2 regions of the Arcicella sp. genome follow, and region 1 is predicted to be linked to the other one. Evidence: riboswitches for the same ligand, from Rfam matches in the RefSeq annotation. Region 1 holds a riboswitch; the other holds the start of a gene.
What was found. A riboswitch is a leader RNA that binds a small molecule or an ion and turns the genes downstream of it on or off. The one in region 1 is predicted to bind thiamine pyrophosphate.
Positions count from the first base shown of each region.

Region 2: it holds a riboswitch for thiamine pyrophosphate, as region 1 does, so the genes downstream of both, thiS (sulfur carrier protein ThiS) here and AC1W31_RS11285 (TonB-dependent receptor) in region 1, are expected to answer to the same signal.

Region 1 is NZ_CBABQS010000035.1:28,005-33,516, forward strand. Features, by position in the region: gene hemA (glutamyl-tRNA reductase) at 1-606, opposite strand, end outside; gene AC1W31_RS11285 (TonB-dependent receptor) at 1,023-3,395, opposite strand; TPP riboswitch at 3,467-3,565, opposite strand; gene AC1W31_RS11290 (response regulator transcription factor) at 3,783-4,466, opposite strand; gene AC1W31_RS11295 (ATP-binding protein) at 4,489-5,512, opposite strand, start outside.
Region 2 is NZ_CBABQS010000007.1:46,613-52,124, reverse strand. Features, by position in the region: gene AC1W31_RS03340 (glycoside hydrolase family 32 protein) at 154-1,614, shown strand; TPP riboswitch at 1,848-1,945, shown strand; gene thiS (sulfur carrier protein ThiS) at 2,206-2,409, shown strand; gene thiC (phosphomethylpyrimidine synthase ThiC) at 2,483-4,339, shown strand; gene AC1W31_RS03325 (thiamine phosphate synthase) at 4,346-4,933, shown strand; gene AC1W31_RS03320 (hydroxymethylpyrimidine/phosphomethylpyrimidine kinase) at 4,951-5,512, shown strand, end outside.

The DNA of each region.
Region 1 (5,512 bases):
ATTCTTACAAACATCAATTCCGATTTCTCCTAAACCCAAAATCAACACTTTAGGATTGTTGATATTTTGGGTTAATCCTTCCGTCAAAGCCACTGCCGCATACGAAGTTGAAGCAGCACCATCACGGAAAGAAGTTTCTTGGGCTACTCTTTTATTCGAGAAGAAAATGGTGTGCATTAAACGGTGAAGGAATGGACCCGCCATGTTCAAATCTGCCGCAATTTGGTAAGATTGTTTAATCTGATTAGGAATTTGTAAATCGCCAACCACTTTTGAATCTAAACCTGTTGCTACTCGAAAAAGATGTTTTACGGCTTCCTCCTGAACATTAAATTGTTGGAAATGTACAAAATACGAATCCGTATCAATAATACCTTTTTGGGCTAAAAGTGTTTTAATTAAATTACTGGTAAAATCACCTTCGGAAGCGTAATAAATCTCCGTTCGATTGCAAGTAGAAACCACCAAGCACTCTTTAATGCCAAATAAGTCCTTAATTTTAATCGAAAAATCTTTTACTTCGTTTTCAGTCAGGGCTACCTGTTCACGTACCGCCAGAGGGGCAGATTTGTGTGATAAACTAAACGCTTTAAATGTATTTTGCATGGTTCCTTACGAGTCCTATTCAATATTAACAAAACGCTTTGTTGAAAAGTTTTGTTAAGTAGTTGAAAATTAAATGATTACGTCATTAGAAAGTCCTAAACTCATATCATTTAATCGGACAACAAAATTACAACAGGAACGATTATTTTTGTCTTCGGATCGGAGTAATTTTTAATGAAAATCTGTAATTTAGAATTGATATAAATAATAAGTATTAAAATTTAAAATTCTTAGAATTATACAATATTAAGATTCTTAGGTAAATACCCAAAAAACAGAATTTTGGTTGCGTCTTTCATAAAAAAACCTGCAAAATCATAAAGATTTCACAGGTTGTATTAAACGAGTTAGGTAAATTTAATGCATGATTTATTGATGGCTACACCCAAAGTATAGCGATCAATAAAAAATTGTTTTTAAAACTTCAAATTCACCCCAAACATGACATTGGTACCAGCTTGTGGATAATAATAATTTTCCGTAACTACTTGTTTATCATACACGTAGCTGTAAGAATAGCCATTAGATTCGTACAAAGTGTTGAAAAGGTTATTGACCAAAAGACTAAAGTTTACTTCTTTCAATAATTTTCCCTTTACGGTGTAAATTGCTCTCAAATCGTTGGTAAAGTAGGAATTCAATTTACGTTTTTCGTTGGAAGTATTATCCAAATACTGTTTTCCTACGAATTTTGACAAAAAGCCCAATTCTAAATTTTTAAGGGGTGTGTATAAAATTTGAGAACCCATAATTGTACTCGGAGAGAAGGCAATATTGGTTTCCGCAAATTGATTTATACCATCGGCATCGCCGTCATAATTGGGAACAGTCTCTGTGAAATTCTTAATTTTATTGTTTGATAAAGTAAGATTTGCGTTGATTTTTAGTTCTTTGGCAATTTTTACGCTCGCTTCAAATTCTATTCCCATGCGGTAGCTATCAGCCACATTGGTACGAATTGCATCGCCTACACTGTTGATTCTGCCCGTAAGCACCAACTGATTTTTATAGTTCATCATGTAGCCATTTACAGAAAAAGCGACATTTGATTTTTGAGTTTTATAGCCTACTTCAAAGTCATTCAAAGTTTCGGCCAAAGGGAATTTTGGCGCATTGTCCACAAAATCCTGACGAGAAGGTTCTTTATTGCCGACGCTGTATGAACCATAAATCGTTGAATTGTCAGTTACTTGATAGGTTAAACCTAATTTTGGGTTGAAGAAACTGTAATTTGTTTTTAAGGTAACATCTTGTCTTCTATCGGCAATTCCGTTGATGTTGTAATTAACCATTCTAACTTGTAAATCGGCAAAGGCATTCAATTTATCAGATAATTGATAATATATTTTTCCGTACAAATTAAAATCGGTCTTTTTTGCATTATTCTCATACCAACGATAACCTAAAGGAGCATTCTGAGCGTATTTTGCCCAGATTATTTCCCCAAAATGTTTACCATCATATTCATTCCAACCACCGCCAAAATTGGCTGAAAGTTTATGATTACCTTGATAACTTAAAGAGAAAGTTGTTCCGTAAAAATCATTATCCAACCATTTTCTGCGGATATTATCAGTTGTGGTAATGGTATCCTTTCCCGCAATAATGTTAGGCAATCCATAAGCTGAAAAGTCGCTATTTTTCTTATATTCTTCGTAATATCCCGAACCTTTGGTGTAATGTAGGTTAAAATTAAACGTCCAATTTGATGATAAAATGTGCGAAGAAAGCAACTGATAATGGTCTTGCTGATAATTATCCGTTTGGTTTGGATAAGTATAATAATTGGCGGTGCGGTTGGTTAATAATTGGTCTTCCGATAAACCATACCAAGATTGATACGTTTTTTCTTTGCCCGAAAATATATTCAAACGAACAAAAGATTTTTTGCCAAAATACGCTCCCGAAAGATAAAATGATTTCAAATCGGAAGAAGCACGGTCGATATAACCATCAGAAACCAATTTAGATAAACGAGCATCAATCGTAAATTTTCCGTTCAATAAACCAGAACCGACCATAACGGTGCTTTTGCGAGTTTTGAAAGAGCCAATCGAGTTATTGATTTCTGCGTAAGGGTCTTTTCTGAATTCGTTAGTCGAAAGATTTACCGTTGCTCCAAAAGCACCCGCTCCGTTGGTAGAAGTACCCACGCCACGCTGAATTTGTACCGAATTGGTTGAACTCGCCATATCGGGCATATTTACCCAATAAACACCTTGGTCTTCCGAGTCATTGATGGGAATGCCATTGATGGTCACATTGATACGAGTTGCGTCCGTGCCACGTATGCGGATTCCTGTGTAACCCACACCAGCACCTGCATCAGAAGTTGTTACCAACGACGGTGTAAAATTTAACAATTGCGGAATATCTTGCCCTAAATTTTGTTTTTGGAGATATTCTTTGCCAATATTCGAGTAAGCCATTGCAGAATTGGCATTGGCACGAGTGGCACTCACAACGACTTCATCAGCCTCGAAAGTTGATTTTTGAAGTGAAAAATCAAAGGTTTCGTTTTTTTGTAAATCAATCGCTTTTAAGATTTTAGTAAATCCCAAGTAGCTAATTTTTAGAATATAACTACCTTTTTTGAGATTTTTTAAAGTATAATTTCCTTGTTGATTGGTTGCAGTTCCTCTCGAAGAATTTTCTAAAGTTACGTTTGCAGAAACAAGTGGTTTACCAGTTTCGGTATCGGTAATTTTTCCAGTGATAGAAAATTGAGCTTTGAGCAATGAGCAATGAGCGATGAGTAAAAAAATCAGGAATAAACGTAAAGTTTTCATGCTTGAATTTGAGTTCAAGACAGGCAAAGGAGTCAAATCCAGTCAGATTTAACATACAAAAATCCATTAATTTTGCGATTGAACAAAATTCCCTTCGACGGAATTACCCCGCATCAGGTTCAATGGGTATAATCTCAGCCTGTTTTTATGAGGCACCCCTTTTTGTGATTGTGTAACAAAGGTAGTAGAAAAATGGATTCAAAGAATTTAATTTTCAAGGTTCAGTTTTTGATTCAAAAATTTCGTGGAATTATGATAAAAAATGTTGGGACAACCCCGTCTGAATTTGGATTGTTAAACATCGCACCGTTTCAGATTATAGGATTGCTGGATTTTAATCAATCCAATTAATCTCTTAATTCAACGAATCCAAATTCAGGTATTCTTTCAAACTACCAATTTAAAACCCTCCCCATGCACATTAACTATCTGAATACCAGAATCTTCTTTCAAAAATTTACGCAATTTTGTAATGTAAACATCCATGCTTCGGGCGTTGAAATAAGTATCGTCTCCCCACACCATTTTTAAGGCAATACTGCGGCTTACGGGTTTGCCAATATTTTCGCAAAGGAGTTTTAATAATTCTGATTCTTTGACGGTGAGTTTTTGGGGTTCACCGTTCAAAATGAGCGTTTGTTTCTCAGAATCAAAAATAAAATCTTTAATATTGAAGCTTGTAACCTTTTCATTTTGTTCTTCAACTTTTTGACTTCTACGCAAGACTGCCTGCAAACGGGCCAATAATTCTTCCATCGAAAACGGTTTTGTCATATAATCATCCGCTCCCAATTTGAAACCTTGTAGCGTATCCTCTTTCATAGATTTTGCCGTCAAGAAGATGATAGGCGTATCTTTATCCGACATTCGCACTTCTTTTGCGAGCGTGAAACCATCTTTTTTAGGCATCATTACATCAAAAATACACAGGTCGTAAGGTTGTTGGACAAACTTCGTGAGTGCTTCGTCACCATCTTTTGCCAAAGTGGTTTCATAGCCTTTAATGGTCAGATATTCCTGTAATAATGTTCCCAAATTTGGGTCGTCTTCGGCGAGTAGAATCTTGGTCATTTTGTTAAATTTGGTTTGATTTTTAAATTTTATTTAAAAGTCCTAAATCGGCTAAATTCATCATAATTTCTTTTAAGTTACATACTTTCCATTCTGGACGAGTGAAATAGTTTCCGCCTTCAGTAGTTATGATAAAATTATGTTCCGTTTTCAAGTCGTTGATTGCTTCGGTTGAACCTTTTGTCAATGAATTAGTAGAAGATAATTTTATCTCAATCGCTACCATTGGCGTAATGCCATTCACCAATACTAAATCCGTTTCAGCTCCGTTGGAAGTTCTGTAAAAATAGGGTTTTATGGAACTATGCAAGGCGTTACAAATTTGCTCAATTGCATATCCTTCCCACGAGTGTCCGATGAGTTTATTTCTCAACAAAGAATCATAATCAAAAACGTTGGATAAGTAATGCAAATTTCCCGAATCACGATAATAGATTTTAGGACTTTTAATGACTCTTTTACTAATATTTACGAACCAAGGTTGTAATCTGCGAATCAAAAATGCTTGCTCTAAAACGTCAATCGTTTGGGTGATTATTTTCACATTTACATTCAATGAATTTGCTAAGTCGCTGTAAGTCAAGGTCGAACCATGAATTCCCGTAAGCATTTGCAAGAGATTATAAAGTAACGTCGGATTACCCGTCAGTCCGAGATTTACCAAATCTCTCGTGACATAAGTTTTGATAAAATTCTCTTGCCACAAAGCCCAAATATCATCGTTAGGGGCTAATAAAGCATCTGGAAAACCACCTCTGAACCAATGTTTTTTAAGGTCAATGGCTGGTGAAATTACCTCCGAAAATTGTAAGGGTGGTAACTCTAAATAAGCAATTCTACCTGCTAAAGTTTCAGCACTATTTGCTAAAAAAGTAGGAGAAGCTGAACCCAATAAAATGAACCGACCCGCCACACGATTATCATCAATCAGAGAACGAAGCATCGGAAATAATTCAAGCATCAATTGCACTTCGTCAATGATAACGGTTTTGTCTTGATATTGAGACAAAAACCATTCTGGATTCTCTCTCAGTTGAGCCATCACT
Region 2 (5,512 bases), on a different contig from region 1:
TTTATATAAAAATGTTGGACTACCGAAGGTTGGGTTCAAAACCCAGCCTTCAGTCTCTATCCCAAATAATAGGAAAACTAAAAAATTATTGATTGGAAAAATTGCAATGGTAGTAGAACATTTCTACTGCCATTTTTTAAACCTTCACACAAAATGAAAAAAATACTATCACTTTGCACTCTCTTAGTTTTATGGACTTGTCAGACAGGTTTAAGCCAAGTAAATTATCGTCCAGCGTATCATTACACGCCACCTAAAAATTGGGTAAATGACCCAAATGGTATGGTTTATTTGGATGGGGAATATCACCTTTTTTACCAATATAATCCCTTTGGGACAAAATGGGGACACATGAGTTGGGGACACGCCGTAAGCAAAGACTTGAAAACGTGGAAAACTTTACCGCTTGCCTTAAAAGAATTTGATAATGCCGATGGAAGTCAAACCATGATTTTTTCGGGCTGTGCGGTGGTGGATGAAATGAATACTTCGGGGCTTTTTACGAAAGGATTTAAAAAAGGAATGGTGGCAATGTTTACTTCGCACGTAATGAAAGACAAAAAAGATATTGCCCAGCATCAGAGCTTAGCGTACAGTTCAGATAAAGGTAGAACTTGGAAATATTACGCTAAAAACCCTGTATTAGACATTGGTAGCACCAATTTTAGAGACCCAAATATGTTTTGGTATGCCCCAAAAAACAAATGGATTGTATCGGTAGTAGTGGCATTAGAACATAAAGTGCAATTTTATGAATCCAAGAATCTGAAAGATTGGTCATTGTTGAGTGAATTTGGAAAAATGGGCGATACCAGTAGTGTTTGGGAATGTCCATCTTTGCAAAAAGTACCAACCAACGATGGTTCAGAGAAGTGGGTTGTGATGATTTCGAGTGGCCATCGTCAACCTAAATACGTAGGAATGCAATATTTTGTGGGTGATTTTGATGGAACAACTTTTACCTCACAAAAACAAAAGGAAATTCTGTATGTCGATGAAGGGAAAGATTTTTATGCGGCCATTCCTTTTTATAATCGCCTAAAATCACAACCAAATCCAATCATTATGGGTTGGGTAAACAATTGGGCGTATGCCAATGACGTGCCAACGGAAACATGGCGAGGCGGGTTTTCACTACCCAGAAAATTATCGCTTTTTCAACAGGATGGAATTTATCAATTAAAACAAACGCCTATCGTTTCGGAGAATATTTTTACGGAGAAATTAACCTTGCAACCAAATGAAAAAATCAATTCGCAAACGATTGCTTTGAAAGATAATTTGTATCGTTTAGTCTTGAATATCAAGTTATTAACCTCAAAAGGTTTTGCGTTAAACTTAATGAAAAATGGTGATGAAGCGAGTGTTTTGACTTATGACGTAGCCACCGAAACATTATCTTTTGACCGCAAAAAATCTGGAAAAACAGATTTCAATGAACGATTCAAAACAATCGAATCCATGCGAGTAAAACCTAAAAATGGACAATTAAAATTAGATATTTTGGTGGATAAATCAATCGTAGAAATTTATGCCAATGATGGTGAGAAAGTTTTGACTGACTTGGTTTTCCCAACAAAAGAGAAAGGAAGCGTGGAGATAATTTGGAAGTAATTTCTAACATACACGAATTTAATATTATTGTAAATCCCTTAAAATATATCCGTTTTTAGGGGGTTTATTATTTTGTAATGAATTCACTTGGCATAAAATTCTACTACTCTCTTTTTTAATTAAATCTCCAAAACATTTAGGAAAAATTTCAACTTTTCTTATGATGTAATAATAATTGGTTTGTCAAAAAGATATTTTTTTTTGGATTCTCTAATATTTATCCTTTACATTTGTCAAAACTTTAGGGGTGCCTTTAATATTACGGGCTGAGATTATACCCTCAAAACCTGAACAGCGTAGTTGCTGCGTAGGAAAAAGTAAGGCAGACATTTCATAGCGATTCGGTGTATTCCGTTTTCAAAATTTCACTGCTTTTCTTGGTTAAATTTAATGATTGACAATCAAACAAAATGATATTGTTGGGTTGCTTTGTTGAATATATTACGAATGTTTTAGGCTAATGGCTTCGGCTGTTAGGGTATAATTCTGTGTATGTTTTCGGCTCATTAGTTTAGTCAATAACCACTTTTTCTCATCCAAAGGTCTTCCCCGAAAGTTCGTTTGTGCTCAATTTTTAAATCAATCGAACGAATGAACATTTTTATTAATGACGAACCTACTGAGTTCGAACAGCCCCCAACAATCGTTGATATTTTAACAAAACTCCAAATTTTTGAAGTCCATGGCATTGCTGTGGCCATGAATGATGAAGTCATCAGAAAGGCTGATTGGCAAGCAATTACTTTAAATCAAAATGACCAATTAATGCTCATTCGGGCTACACAAGGCGGATAATGATTTTTGTAGCACAGGTTTTAACCTGTCTTTAATTTACCTTAACTGATAGGTTAAAACCTGTCCCAATTCAATGAAAAAAGCCGAAAAAACACCCCAAACAGAAATAATTAGTAGAGCCCCATTTCCTGCCTCTAAAAAAGTATATGTACAAGGTCAATTACATGATATTCAAGTAGCTATGCGTGAAATTACGCTTTCGGATACTTCAATTAATGGCAAAATTGCCTCAAAAAATGCCCCTGTGACGGTGTATGATACCAGTGGTCCATTTACAGACCCTAATATTGATCTTGATGTGAGAAAAGGCTTGCCACGTTTGCGTCAGAACTGGATTTTAGAGCGTGGCGATGTGGAAGAATTGGATGCTATTACTTCCAATTACGGACTTGAAAGATTGGCCAATTCAAGTTTGGATTCTCTTCGTTTTGAATATTTGAAAAAGCCTTTAAGAGCGAAAGCAGGACAAAATGTTTCGCAGTTGCATTATGCTAAAAAGGGTATTATTACGCCCGAAATGGAATATATCGCCATTCGTGAAAATCAGAGAATTTCGGAAGTCGATAATATCGGACACCAACACGCAGGACATAGTTTTGGAGCAAATACGCAAAAAGGCTTAATTACACCAGAATTTGTGCGTTCGGAAGTAGCCTTGGGACGTGCCGTAATTCCTAATAATGTCAACCATCCCGAAAGTGAACCGATGATTTTGGGACGTAATTTTTTGGTGAAAATTAATGCCAATATCGGAAACTCAGCGGTGTCGTCTAATATTGAAGAAGAAGTTGAAAAAACCGTTTGGGCTTGTCGTTGGGGTGCTGATACCATCATGGATTTATCGACGGGTAAAAATATTCACGAAACTCGTGAGTGGATTATTCGTAATTCGCCCGTGCCAATTGGTACTGTTCCGATTTATCAAGCCCTCGAAAAAGTAGGCGGGAAAGCCGAAGATTTGACGTGGGAAATTTTCAGAGATACCCTCATTGAACAAGCCGAACAAGGCGTTGATTATTTCACGATTCATGCGGGCGTATTGTTGCGTTACGTACCGATGACGGCAAAACGAGTAACGGGAATTGTGTCTCGTGGGGGTAGTATTATGGCAAAATGGTGCTTGGCACATCACAAAGAGAACTTTTTGTATACCCATTTTGAGGACATTTGCGAAATTATGAAAGCGTATGATGTAGCGTTTTCGTTGGGAGATGGCTTGCGTCCAGGTAGCATAGCCGATGCGAATGATGCCGCCCAATTTGCGGAATTAGAAACCTTGGGAGAACTGACCAAAATTGCTTGGAAACACGATATTCAAACCATTATTGAAGGGCCAGGACACGTACCTATGCACCTCATTAAGGAAAATATGGACAAGCAATTACAAGAATGTCACGAAGCACCTTTTTACACACTTGGGCCTCTTACAACCGATATTGCTCCCGCTTATGACCACATTACGTCGGGTATTGGGGCGGCAATGATTGGCTGGTTTGGCTGTGCGATGCTTTGTTATGTAACGCCAAAAGAACACTTAGGATTACCCAATAAAGAAGATGTGAAAGTTGGGGTGATTACCTATAAAATTGCGGCTCACGCTGCCGACCTTGCCAAAGGGCATTACGGCGCACAAATTCGGGATAATGCTTTGAGTAAAGCACGTTTTGAATTCCGTTGGGAAGACCAATTTAATTTATCGCTCGACCCAGATACCGCTCGTGAATATCACGATGAAACTTTACCAGCCGAAGGAGCGAAAATTGCCCATTTTTGTTCAATGTGTGGCCCAAATTTCTGTTCTATGAAAATTACGCAAGAAGTACGGGATTATGCTGATAATATGGGCGTTGACGAGCAAGAAGCCTTAGCCAAAGGTATGGCAGAACGCTCAAAAACCTTCATTGAGGCAGGTTCACAGGTGTATATTTAGATGAATATGAAAAAAATAATCATCTCTAATCCAACTGATTTTGAGGGAGAAATAGGCTTAATAGCACAGTTATTAACGGATAATTCTCTGGTTTTTCATCTCCGAAAACCAGCGAAATCATCCGAAGAATTAACCGCATTTTTAAGACAAATTTCTCCCAAATTTTACCGACAAATTGTGTTGCATTCACACCATAATTTATTGAAAAAATATAACCTTAAAGGTGTTCATTTTACCGAAACAATTAGGCAAAAACTATCCGACGAATCCTTACTTTCAACCGTAAAAACATGGAGAAAAAAAGGATTAACTGTTAGTTTTTCTTTGCACAGTTTGGATGCCATTGAGCAATTGCCATGCAAAGCTGATTATGTTTTTTTAAGTCCCATTTTTCAAAGTATTTCAAAAGCTGATTATCCATCTGCTTTTTCCGTAGAAACGTTGAAGTATTTCTTTAAAAATAGACAAAGTGCTGTGCCAGTTTTGGCGTTGGGAGGAATAAGTAACGACAACATCGAAATGATACAAACGATTGGTTTTCAAGGATATGCGTTGATGGGTTCGGTTTGGAAAATAGGACAGATTTCTAATTAATTCACTCTCAATAAACCATGAACAAAAGACCTTTTGCCCTCACTATTGCAGGTTTTGACCCATCGGGTGGGGCAGGACTGTTGGCCGATATTAAAACTTTTGAAGCCAATCAGATATATGGTTTGGGCGTTTGTACGGCTTTGACAGTACAACACGAAAATCGTTTTGATGCTGTGAAATGGATTGATAATGAGTTGATTATTGAGCAAGCAAAATTACTTTTTGAGAAATATTCAATTCAGTATGTTAAAATTGGATTGGTGAAAAGTTTAGAAGATTTATCAAGAATTATCAACGCATTATTGGCTTGGAATCCTGAAGTAATCATTATTTGGGACCCAATTTTAAAAGCCAGTGCTGGTTTTAATTTTCACGATGAAATTAATGTCATTACCTTAAAAACGATTTTAAAACAGATTTATGTACTAACGCCCAATTTACCAGAAGCGAATTTATTAGTAAATGACTCGTTAAATACAGAACAAAAAGCCCTGATTTTAGCCGAAAATTGTGCAGTTTTTCTAAAAGGTGGTCACGGTAATCTGGACGAAAGTAAAGACATATTATTGTATCAAAATC